DNA from 4 places in the Rhizobium sp. TBD182 genome. Region 1 is predicted to be linked to each of the others. Evidence: predicted binding sites of a transcription regulator. Region 1 holds the regulator's gene; each other region holds the start of a gene.
The links. The regulator LexA, encoded in region 1, represses DNA repair genes until DNA is damaged. The targets are predictions, from matches to a motif close to TGTTCNNNNTGTGTTCNG.
Positions count from the first base shown of each region.

Region 1 (2,204 bases):
GCCCGGCATCGCCGCTCCTGGGTTTGACCCGAATGCCCACCGACATGGGATAGAGATTGCGAAGCGAGGAAAAGCCGGCATGCATCTCACTTGCGGCCGAACGCGACCAGGCCCTCGCATGCTTGTCGCTTGCCCAGACACCCTGGTGTCTTTCGGCAAGATATTCGACGATCGAAAGCGTTTCCCAAACCGTCATACCCTCGTCGACCAGGCAGGGCACCTTGCCCGTCGGCGAAAAGGAGGAGAAGGATACGCCTTCGCCGAACGGAATGAGCTTTTCATCAAAGGCGATACCGAGCGTGCGCATCAATACCCACGGCCGCAGCGACCATGAAGAATAGTTCTTGTTGGCTATATAAAGATCGTACATGGCGTATCTCCCGGATATGACGCGTATTTCTACACCTGCCAAGCGTTCACGGAATATCGAAAATTATCCATGGCTCCCATAAACGCCGTTGATGAATGGTGATGTGGGGCCGCTGAGAGCGCGCCTTCGATAAGTCACCCTTTGGTGACGACTAAAACTGACTGCGCAACACGACAGAACAACGTCGCTAAAAAACAGCGGATGGGATCGCTTCGACAATTACAGCGAGCAGCCCATTCGCCACCACGCCTGTAGCGAAACCGAAGCATCTTTATGGAGCAGGAACTCAGTTTAGAAAGGGCAACGCGCATAGGCTGGATGGCGCATATCCTCGTGCACCCGCAAAAGCCCGCCACGTTTGGAAAAAGCCAAACCCAATATAGGCGCCATCTTCACGATGACGCCTATTATAACGTGAATACGTTCGGTTCGATAAGATCAATGGTAGCGGCGGATCAGCCCCACCAGCTTGCCCTGAATTTTAACCCGGTCGGGCCCGAAGATACGGGTCTCATAGGCTGGGTTTGCCGCCTCGAGCGCAATGGAGGCACCCTTGCGGCGGAAGCGCTTCAGCGTGGCTTCCTCGTCATCCACCAGAGCCACAACGATATCCCCGGGATTGGCGGTGTTGCCGTTGCGGATGATGACTGTGTCGCCGTCGAAAATGCCGGCCTCGATCATCGAATCACCCTTGACCTCAAGAGCGTAATGTTCGCCCGTGCCAAGCATGTCTACTGGCACGGCCACATCATGGGTGTTGTTCTGGATGGCGGAAATCGGTACGCCCGCAGCGATGCGGCCCATGACCGGCACGGTGACAGCGCCGCCCAGATCATTGGCCGGCGTCTTGGGGGCAGGGGCCGGTTCCGGCGTTTTGGGCTTGCCAAGGCTGCCTTCGATAACGCTTGGCGAAAAGCCGCGCTGCGGCCTTGCACCCGGCGTATAAGCCTCGGGCAGCTTGATGACTTCCAGCGCCCGAGCTCTATTCGGTAGCCGACGAATGAATCCTCGCTCTTCGAGAGCGGTTATCAGGCGGTGGATGCCGGATTTCGAAGCAAGATCGAGTGCGTCCTTCATTTCATCGAAGGAGGGCGGCACGCCGGACTCTTTCATTCGTTCATGAATGAAGAGAAGCAATTCCTGCTGTTTGCGCGTGAGCATGAGGAAAACACCCTTTAGAATCGTAGTGGAAGTCGCGAAACAAATACAGAACGAACACTATATGTTCCATATGTGTTCTGCAATCCCCTAAAATTTCGTGAAGGTGCCATCTGTTGCTGTGATGATTTGCCTCATAGCACGCAATTGTGCTTTTGTGCGGTCGAAACCGTCCCGGCATGCTCCGGGCGGAAGGCCAGCAGGATACATTTTCATGACGAAACCCTATAGCGTTGACCATCTCGTTTTGCCCGTGGAAGTCATAGGCGTCGCCGTGAAGCGCCTCGTCAGTCTTGGCTTTACGGTTGCGCCGGAGGCTCTGCATCCTTTCGGCACCCAAAATGCCTGCGTATTTTTCGCCGATGGCACCTATCTGGAGCCGCTCGCAATTACTGATCCGGCTAAATATAATGCGTCAATAGAGAGGGGTGATGTTTTCACTGGCAGGGATGTGGCCTTCCGGCAACGGGACGGGCAGGAGGGTTTTTCGGCTCTTGTCGCCAGGACTGAAGACGCCTTGGTTGACCATGAGCGGTTTCGGGCAGCCGGCCTTTCGGCGGGCGATGTTTTCGAGTTTTCGCGGCCTGTTCGGATGCCGGATGGCTCGCAAGGCGAGGCGGCGTTCCGGCTTGCTTTTGCTGCAAGCGGGGCGGCCGCGGATTTCTTTTTGTTCAGT
Region 1 covers NZ_BDLN01000001.1:499,267-501,470, reverse strand. Annotated here, with positions in the region: gene T18_RS02585 (glutathione S-transferase family protein) at 1-370, opposite strand, end outside; gene lexA (transcriptional repressor LexA) at 809-1,531, opposite strand; gene T18_RS02575 (VOC family protein) at 1,743-2,204, shown strand, end outside.

Region 2 (2,204 bases), on a different contig from region 1:
CCTTGCCATCGGCGGAAACGATCGCGGATTGTTCGGAGCTGCCGGCGGAGATGCCTTTCGCGAGGATCTGGCTGAAGACCTCTTGTTTGACGCGGAAGAGAACGATGCCCTTGAACGCACCGAATTTGACTACCGGAATGCCGAAATAGATGCTGGCCTCTTTAGTCGCGGCGTCGATGCGCAGGCCGGAGAAACTCGTCTGCGCCACGTCGTTCACGGCTTTTCCTGCGTTGGTGGCTCCGCGCGCAAAAGCAGCCCCAAGGCCGCTATCCGCCCAGGCGCCACCCGTGACGGTTTCCCCGAAAGCCGGTCCTTTCAGATAGGAGTAATAAACCGTGCCGGCCGGATCGATGAAAAGAACATCGCTGAATGGGGTTCCCTTGAGGTAGCCGCCGATATCCGTCTGGGTTTTTTCATGGGTGGAATAATAAAAGCCGCTCGGATTTTCGGGCTTGATGAGCTTTTCTTTCTCTCCGTAGGGGTTTTCCTTGACGAAGACGCGTTGCAGTTCCGCCTTTGCGTCGCCGGAACTCTTCTGCACGGTGCCCCAGCCGCTGCGCATGGAAACTACCGCCATCTGCAGGGATTCGATCTTGGCGATGGAATCCGCCTGCGTTTCAAGCTGCTCAAGGCGTTCCTGCAGCATGTCGCCCCTGAAGACGAGAATGCTCTCCATGGATTTCGACGCCTGTTCCTCGAGAACGCCGCTGCTGCTTTGATAGCCGAGAAGCGTGAGAGCCCCGGTCGAGATCGTCATCAGCGCAAGGAAAATCACGAGCACTTTGGTGGATATGGAATGAAAACGGTTCAGCATGGCCGATGCAGCCCTCAATGCCGTATCACTTCCCGCACCATGCATTGATGGCGCCACCGGATGGCTGATATGGCGAAAATATTGCGCTGCGGATCATCATGTCCGCAGCTCCCCTTTTTTGATTTTGTGCGGGAACAATGCGGTACGCGGTTTAAGCAGAGGTAAATGCTGCACTGCAAATTTGATCAATGTTGTCGTTTTGTTCACTTATCGCTGGCAGGGTCGCAGCCGAAAAGATAGGGTGGCTTATGCAAAAGACGATTCGAATCATCGGTATCGACCCCGGGTTGCGGCGCACCGGATGGGGTGTCATCGAAACCTTCGGCAACAGCCTTCGGTTTGTCGCTTCCGGCACTGTGACATCGGATGGTGATATGGATCTCGCCTCCCGCCTGTGCCAGCTGCATGATGGGCTGGCGGATACCGTTCACAGCTATCAGCCCGATGAGGCGGCGGTGGAGCAGACGTTCGTGAACAAGGATGCTGTCGCCACGCTGAAGCTCGGTCAGGCGCGCGGCATTGCCATGCTGGTTCCGGCGCGGGCAGGGTTGCCTGTTTTCGAGTATGCGCCGAACGCGGTCAAAAAAGCCGTCATAGGTGTTGGGCACGGCGAAAAGCAGCAAATCCACATGATGCTGAAAATCCTGATGCCGAAAGCAGAATTCAAGGGTAACGATGCGGCGGACGCCTTGGCGATCGCAATCTGCCACGCCCATAATCGCGGCGGCGACAGGATGGCGCGGCTATTGGCGGCCGGTTGAATATTGAAGTCTCATTGCAGCGGGCGGCATCATGATCGGAAAACTTAAAGGCACCATCGAGGAAATCGGTACGGATTACGTGCTGGTGGATGTGCACGGCGTTTGTTACGTCGCCTATTGCTCGGCGCGCACACTCTCAAAAATAGGTTCCGCTGGTGAAGCGGTCGTCCTCTTCATCGAAACCTATGTGCGCGAAGACCAGTTGAGGCTGTTCGGCTTTTTGTCCGCACTTGAGCGGGAATGGTTCAATCTCCTGCAGAGCGTGCAGGGGGTCGGTTCGAAAGTGGCGCTGGCCGTCTTGTCTACCCTGTCGCCTTCTGAACTCGCCAATGCGATAGCGCTGCAGGACAAGGTGATGATTTCGCGTGCGCCGGGCGTAGGGCCGAAGGTGGCGGTGCGCCTCGTTACCGAGCTTCGCAACAAGGCGCCTGCCTTTGCAGGAGAAGCTTCGGCTTCCATCGGGCTCAAGCAGGAACTTGGCGAGGGTGTCGCCTCCGCGCCGGTGGCGGATGCCGTGTCGGCGCTCACCAATCTCGGCTATTCACGCGATCAGGCCGCAAATGCCGTTGCGGCAGCGCTGAAGAACGGCGGGGAGGGCGGCGACAGCGCCAAACTCATCCGGCTCGGCC
Region 2 covers NZ_BDLN01000002.1:550,639-552,842, reverse strand. Annotated here, with positions in the region: gene T18_RS11310 (methyl-accepting chemotaxis protein) at 1-814, opposite strand, end outside; gene ruvC (crossover junction endodeoxyribonuclease RuvC) at 1,063-1,575, shown strand; gene ruvA (Holliday junction branch migration protein RuvA) at 1,607-2,204, shown strand, end outside.
Region 2: a site for LexA is predicted at 1,004-1,021, ahead of ruvC (crossover junction endodeoxyribonuclease RuvC). Genes of this name have one in related genera too.

Region 3 (2,204 bases), on a different contig from region 1:
TACTGTTGCCTGACTGACGCCGGCAAGCTTCGCAATATCGTTCTGAGTAAGGCGTTTATGGCTGGTCACGCAATGCCCTCCCCGACACTCGTTGACTGCTAATACGTATTAGCTGTTAATGCGTATTAGCACGATTTCCCTGCTCTGTGTCAAGAGGCGAAAGACACGCTTGCGGAGAGATGTTTTGACGAAGGCTTATGATGCGGCCAGCCCGGCCTTATGACGGCCGCGCTGGGTTATGGGCTTTCATACCAGCGGTAAAATGGTGCCCGCTGCGGGTTCAGGGTGCCGAAGGCGTCTTTGCGTCGGCAAGCTTTTGCTGGAGAAGCCAGGTCCACATCGCCTCATCGCCGAGCACTTTTGCCTCCACCTCTTCATGGTTCGTATCTTCAAAAACCGTCAGCCGCACGTTGCGTTTCAGTTCCTGGAGACGCTGGACGAGGACAACAGTATCGGACAAAGGAATCACCTCGTCCCTTGAGCCGTGAAAGGCCCAGAAGGCGGTCTTTTCATTGGTGCGGTTGAGGTAATGGCGGATGCCGCCACCGGCAATTGGGACGACCGCAGCAAAAGTTTGCGGAAACTGCTCGGCCATTGACCAGGCGCCGAACCCTCCCCGGCTATATCCGATCAGATAGATACGGCTGCGGTCCACCCGATGATCCGCCACAACGGAAGCCAAGACGCTTGCGACACGTTCGATCGGATAAAGCAGTTCCTCGCTCGGATTTTGTGGCGAAAACACCATGAAAGGAAAATCACGGCCCCCTTCGATCAATTTTGGCAGACCGCTGCGGCGCAGCTTTTCGACGTCGCTCCCGCCCTGATCGCCGCCATGCAGCCAGATCACGAGAGGATAGGTTTTGTCCGAACCGGCATAGTCTTTGGGCGTATAAAGCAGATAATTGATATCCGACGCGATCGTGGCGTCAGACCTCATGGCCTTCTGCTCGGCAAAGGCAAATGTCGATGTGGCCAGTGCCGCAACAGCGATCAGGCATAGTTTCAGATGCTTCATGCTTTTGTCCTCCCAACAAACACGTCTTCCAAGACGCGACTGGTGAACTCATCAGCCGCCGGGTTGGTTCAGTGGTTTGAAAAGCATGCCGGTCAACACGCCATGCGGAACCCGATTGAGGCTGCGAATATCGATCAGCCAGGTTTGTCCACCGCAGTGTGGAGGACAGAGACATGCGTTCATTATTTGTTCTGGCCTGCTGTTTGAGTTTTTGCTAATCATTGCAACAAGAGTGCTTTTGAAAAATGCCGTCGTCGTGCGGATAGGCAAATATCAAGGATGCAGGCATGGCGGTTGCCTATCTGGACAAACTGAACGAGCAGCAACGCAAGGCCGTGGAACATGGCGTTGGGCCTTCAGGCGGACACACGGCTGGACCGTTGCTGATTATCGCCGGTGCCGGTTCCGGCAAGACCAATACGCTGGCGCACCGGGTGGCGCATCTGATCGTCAATGGCGCCGATCCTCGCCGTATCCTGCTGATGACGTTTTCACGGCGTGCCGCTTCCGAAATGTCGCGTCGTGTCGAGCGCATCTGCAAGCAGGTCATTGGCGCTAACGCCGGAGCCCTCACGGATGCGATGGCGTGGTCCGGCACGTTTCACGGGATCGGCGCGCGCCTCTTGCGAATCTATGCGGAACAGATTGGACTGGACGTGGATTTCACGATCCACGACCGCGAAGACAGCGCTGATCTGATGAACCTTGCCCGACACGAACTGGGTTTCTCCAAGACCGAGAGCCGTTTTCCGACAAAGGGCACCTGCCTTGCGATCTATTCGCGCGCCGTCAATTCACAAACGCCGCTGAAAGACATCATGCGCCAGCACTATCCATGGGTGTCCAGCTGGGAAGAAGAGCTCAAGCAATTATTCGCCGCCTATGTCGAGGCCAAGCAGGCCCAGAACGTTCTCGATTACGACGATCTTCTGCTCTACTGGGCCCAGATGGTCGGCGATCCCGACCTTGCAGGCGATATCGGCAATCGTTTCGACCACGTGATGGTCGATGAATATCAGGATACCAACCGGCTGCAGGCCGCGGTGCTGATGGCACTGAAGCCGGGCGGTCGCGGGTTGACCGTCGTGGGTGACGACGCGCAGTCGATCTATTCCTTCCGGGCAGCAACGGTGCGCAATATCCTCGATTTTCCGGCATCTTTCAGCCCGGCTGCAGATATTATCAC
Region 3 covers NZ_BDLN01000003.1:232,102-234,305, forward strand. Annotated here, with positions in the region: gene T18_RS13350 (LacI family DNA-binding transcriptional regulator) at 1-69, opposite strand, end outside; gene T18_RS13355 (prolyl oligopeptidase family serine peptidase) at 281-1,018, opposite strand; gene T18_RS13360 (ATP-dependent helicase) at 1,306-2,204, shown strand, end outside.
Region 3: a site for LexA is predicted at 1,195-1,212, ahead of T18_RS13360 (ATP-dependent helicase). Genes of this name have one in related genera too.

Region 4 (2,204 bases), on a different contig from region 1:
CGATGGTGGAGGTAACGCCGGAGAGCCTGCGCTTGAAGTTCGGCGCAAGCACCTGCACATCTTTCAGACTGGCGTGGGACAAGATGGGCTTCCGTCTTTGCGGCTAAGGCAGGATGTTCAGTTCAGGATATCAATGCAATGCGCCCGAGGGGCGCATTGCATGAAAGGGCAGATCAGCCCCACTGTACGGCGAGAATCTCGTAACCCTTGGCGCCGCCCGGTGCATTGACTTCGATGCTGTCACCGACTTCCTTGCCGATGAGGGCGCGGGCGATGGGCGAGGAAATGGAAATGCGTCCAGCCTTCACATCGGCTTCCTGGTCGCCAACGATCTGATAGATTCTTTCCTCGTCGCTATCCTCGTCGATCAGCTTGACGGTAGCGCCGAACTTGATCTTGGAACCGGACATCTTGGACAGGTCGATGACTTCCGCGCGTGCGGTCAAGTCTTCGAGTTCAGTGATGCGGCCTTCGTTATGGCTCTGGGCTTCCTTGGCAGCGTGGTATTCGGCATTTTCCGAAAGGTCGCCATGGGCGCGCGCCTCCGCAATTGCCTCGATGATACGGGGACGCTCCTCCTGCTGGCGAAAGCGCAGCTCCTCCTGCAGCTTGATGAATCCACCGTGCGTCATCGGTACTTTTTCTACCATTTTTTTATCCTTCGCAGTCCTGTCGCTTTACTTGCAGACACAAAAAGAAACAGGTTCCGGAGGGGAACTCCGGAACCATGCCAAAATCATAACTAAGCCGACTATATCAGAAGACGACAACGAAATGCCAGCAAATTTGAGACGGGCATTTTCTTGCATTCGTTCAGGGCTTTAACAGATGAGATTGACATTTTTCAATAGAACATATAGTGAACATAACCATGAAGAAGTCAATCAGGCAACGGCTGGCCATTCTTTCCGATGCGGCCAAATACGATGCGTCCTGTGCCTCCAGCGGCACGACGAAACGCAGCTCTGCTGCATCCGGCGGACTTGGCTCCACGGAGGGGTCGGGCATATGCCATGCCTATGCGCCGGACGGGCGCTGCATTTCGCTCCTGAAGATACTGCTCACCAATTTCTGTATCTATGATTGCGCCTATTGCATCAATCGTTCTTCGAGCAATGTCGAGCGGGCGCGGTTTACTGCCGAGGAGGTGGTGTGGCTGACGCTGGAGTTCTATCGGCGCAACTATATCGAGGGGCTGTTTCTCTCTTCCGGCATTATCCGCTCGTCCGATCATACGATGGAAGAGATGGTGCGGGTGGCGCGGGAACTGCGCGTCACGCATGGCTTTCGCGGCTACATCCATCTGAAATCCATTCCCGAAGCATCGCCAAAGCTTATTGAGGAAGCGGGGCTTTACGCCGACCGGCTGTCGATCAACATCGAATTGCCGACTGATAGCGGCGTCAGCCGTTTTGCGCCGGAAAAGCAGCCCGCCAATATTCGCCGCTCGATGGCTGATATCCGCCTGAAGATCGAGGAGGCGGGGGAGCCGACCGTCAGGACGCGAAAGACCAAACGTTTTGCGCCTGCAGGACAGAGCACGCAGATGATCGTTGGGGCGGATGGGGCTGATGACAGCACCATTCTGTCCACGAGCGCTCGGCTTTATGGCAGCTATGGTTTGCGGCGCGTCTATTATTCGGCTTTCAGCCCCATTCCGGATTCGTCGAAGAACCTGCCGCTCATCAAGCCGCCTTTGATGCGGGAACACAGGCTTTATCAGGCCGACTGGCTTTATCGTTTTTATGGGTTCGACATTGGTGAAATAACCGCGATCGGCGGTAACGGAATGCTCGATCTCGATATAGATCCGAAGCTTGCCTGGGCGCTGAAAAATCGCGACCGTTTTCCAGTGGACGTGAACGTGGCGGATCGCGAAATATTGCTGCGCGTGCCCGGCTTCGGTACCAAGACGGTCGCCTCGATCCTGTCTTCACGCCGGTTTCGACGGTTGCGGCTGGAGGATATCGCCCGCTTCGGCGTTTCCCTGAAAAAGGTGAAGGCCTTCATCGTTGCCGAGGGCTGGACGCCGGGCAAGCTGACTGAACGGCCGGATTTGCGAGCGATGTTTGCTCCGCAGCCCGAACAATTATCGCTGCTGTGATGTACGGCCCGGTTCTGGAAGGGCGGGGCGATTTCGGCGAGTGGCGTGATGCGGCGCGCGCGGCTCTCGCCGCCAATGTGCCGCCGGAGGCGATTGACTG
Region 4 covers NZ_BDLN01000005.1:206,163-208,366, reverse strand. Annotated here, with positions in the region: gene T18_RS16900 (glycosyltransferase family 4 protein) at 1-82, opposite strand, end outside; gene greA (transcription elongation factor GreA) at 174-650, opposite strand; gene T18_RS16890 (putative DNA modification/repair radical SAM protein) at 872-2,104, shown strand; gene T18_RS16885 (UdgX family uracil-DNA binding protein) at 2,104-2,204, shown strand, end outside.
Region 4: a site for LexA is predicted at 849-866, ahead of T18_RS16890 (putative DNA modification/repair radical SAM protein). Genes of this name have one in related genera too.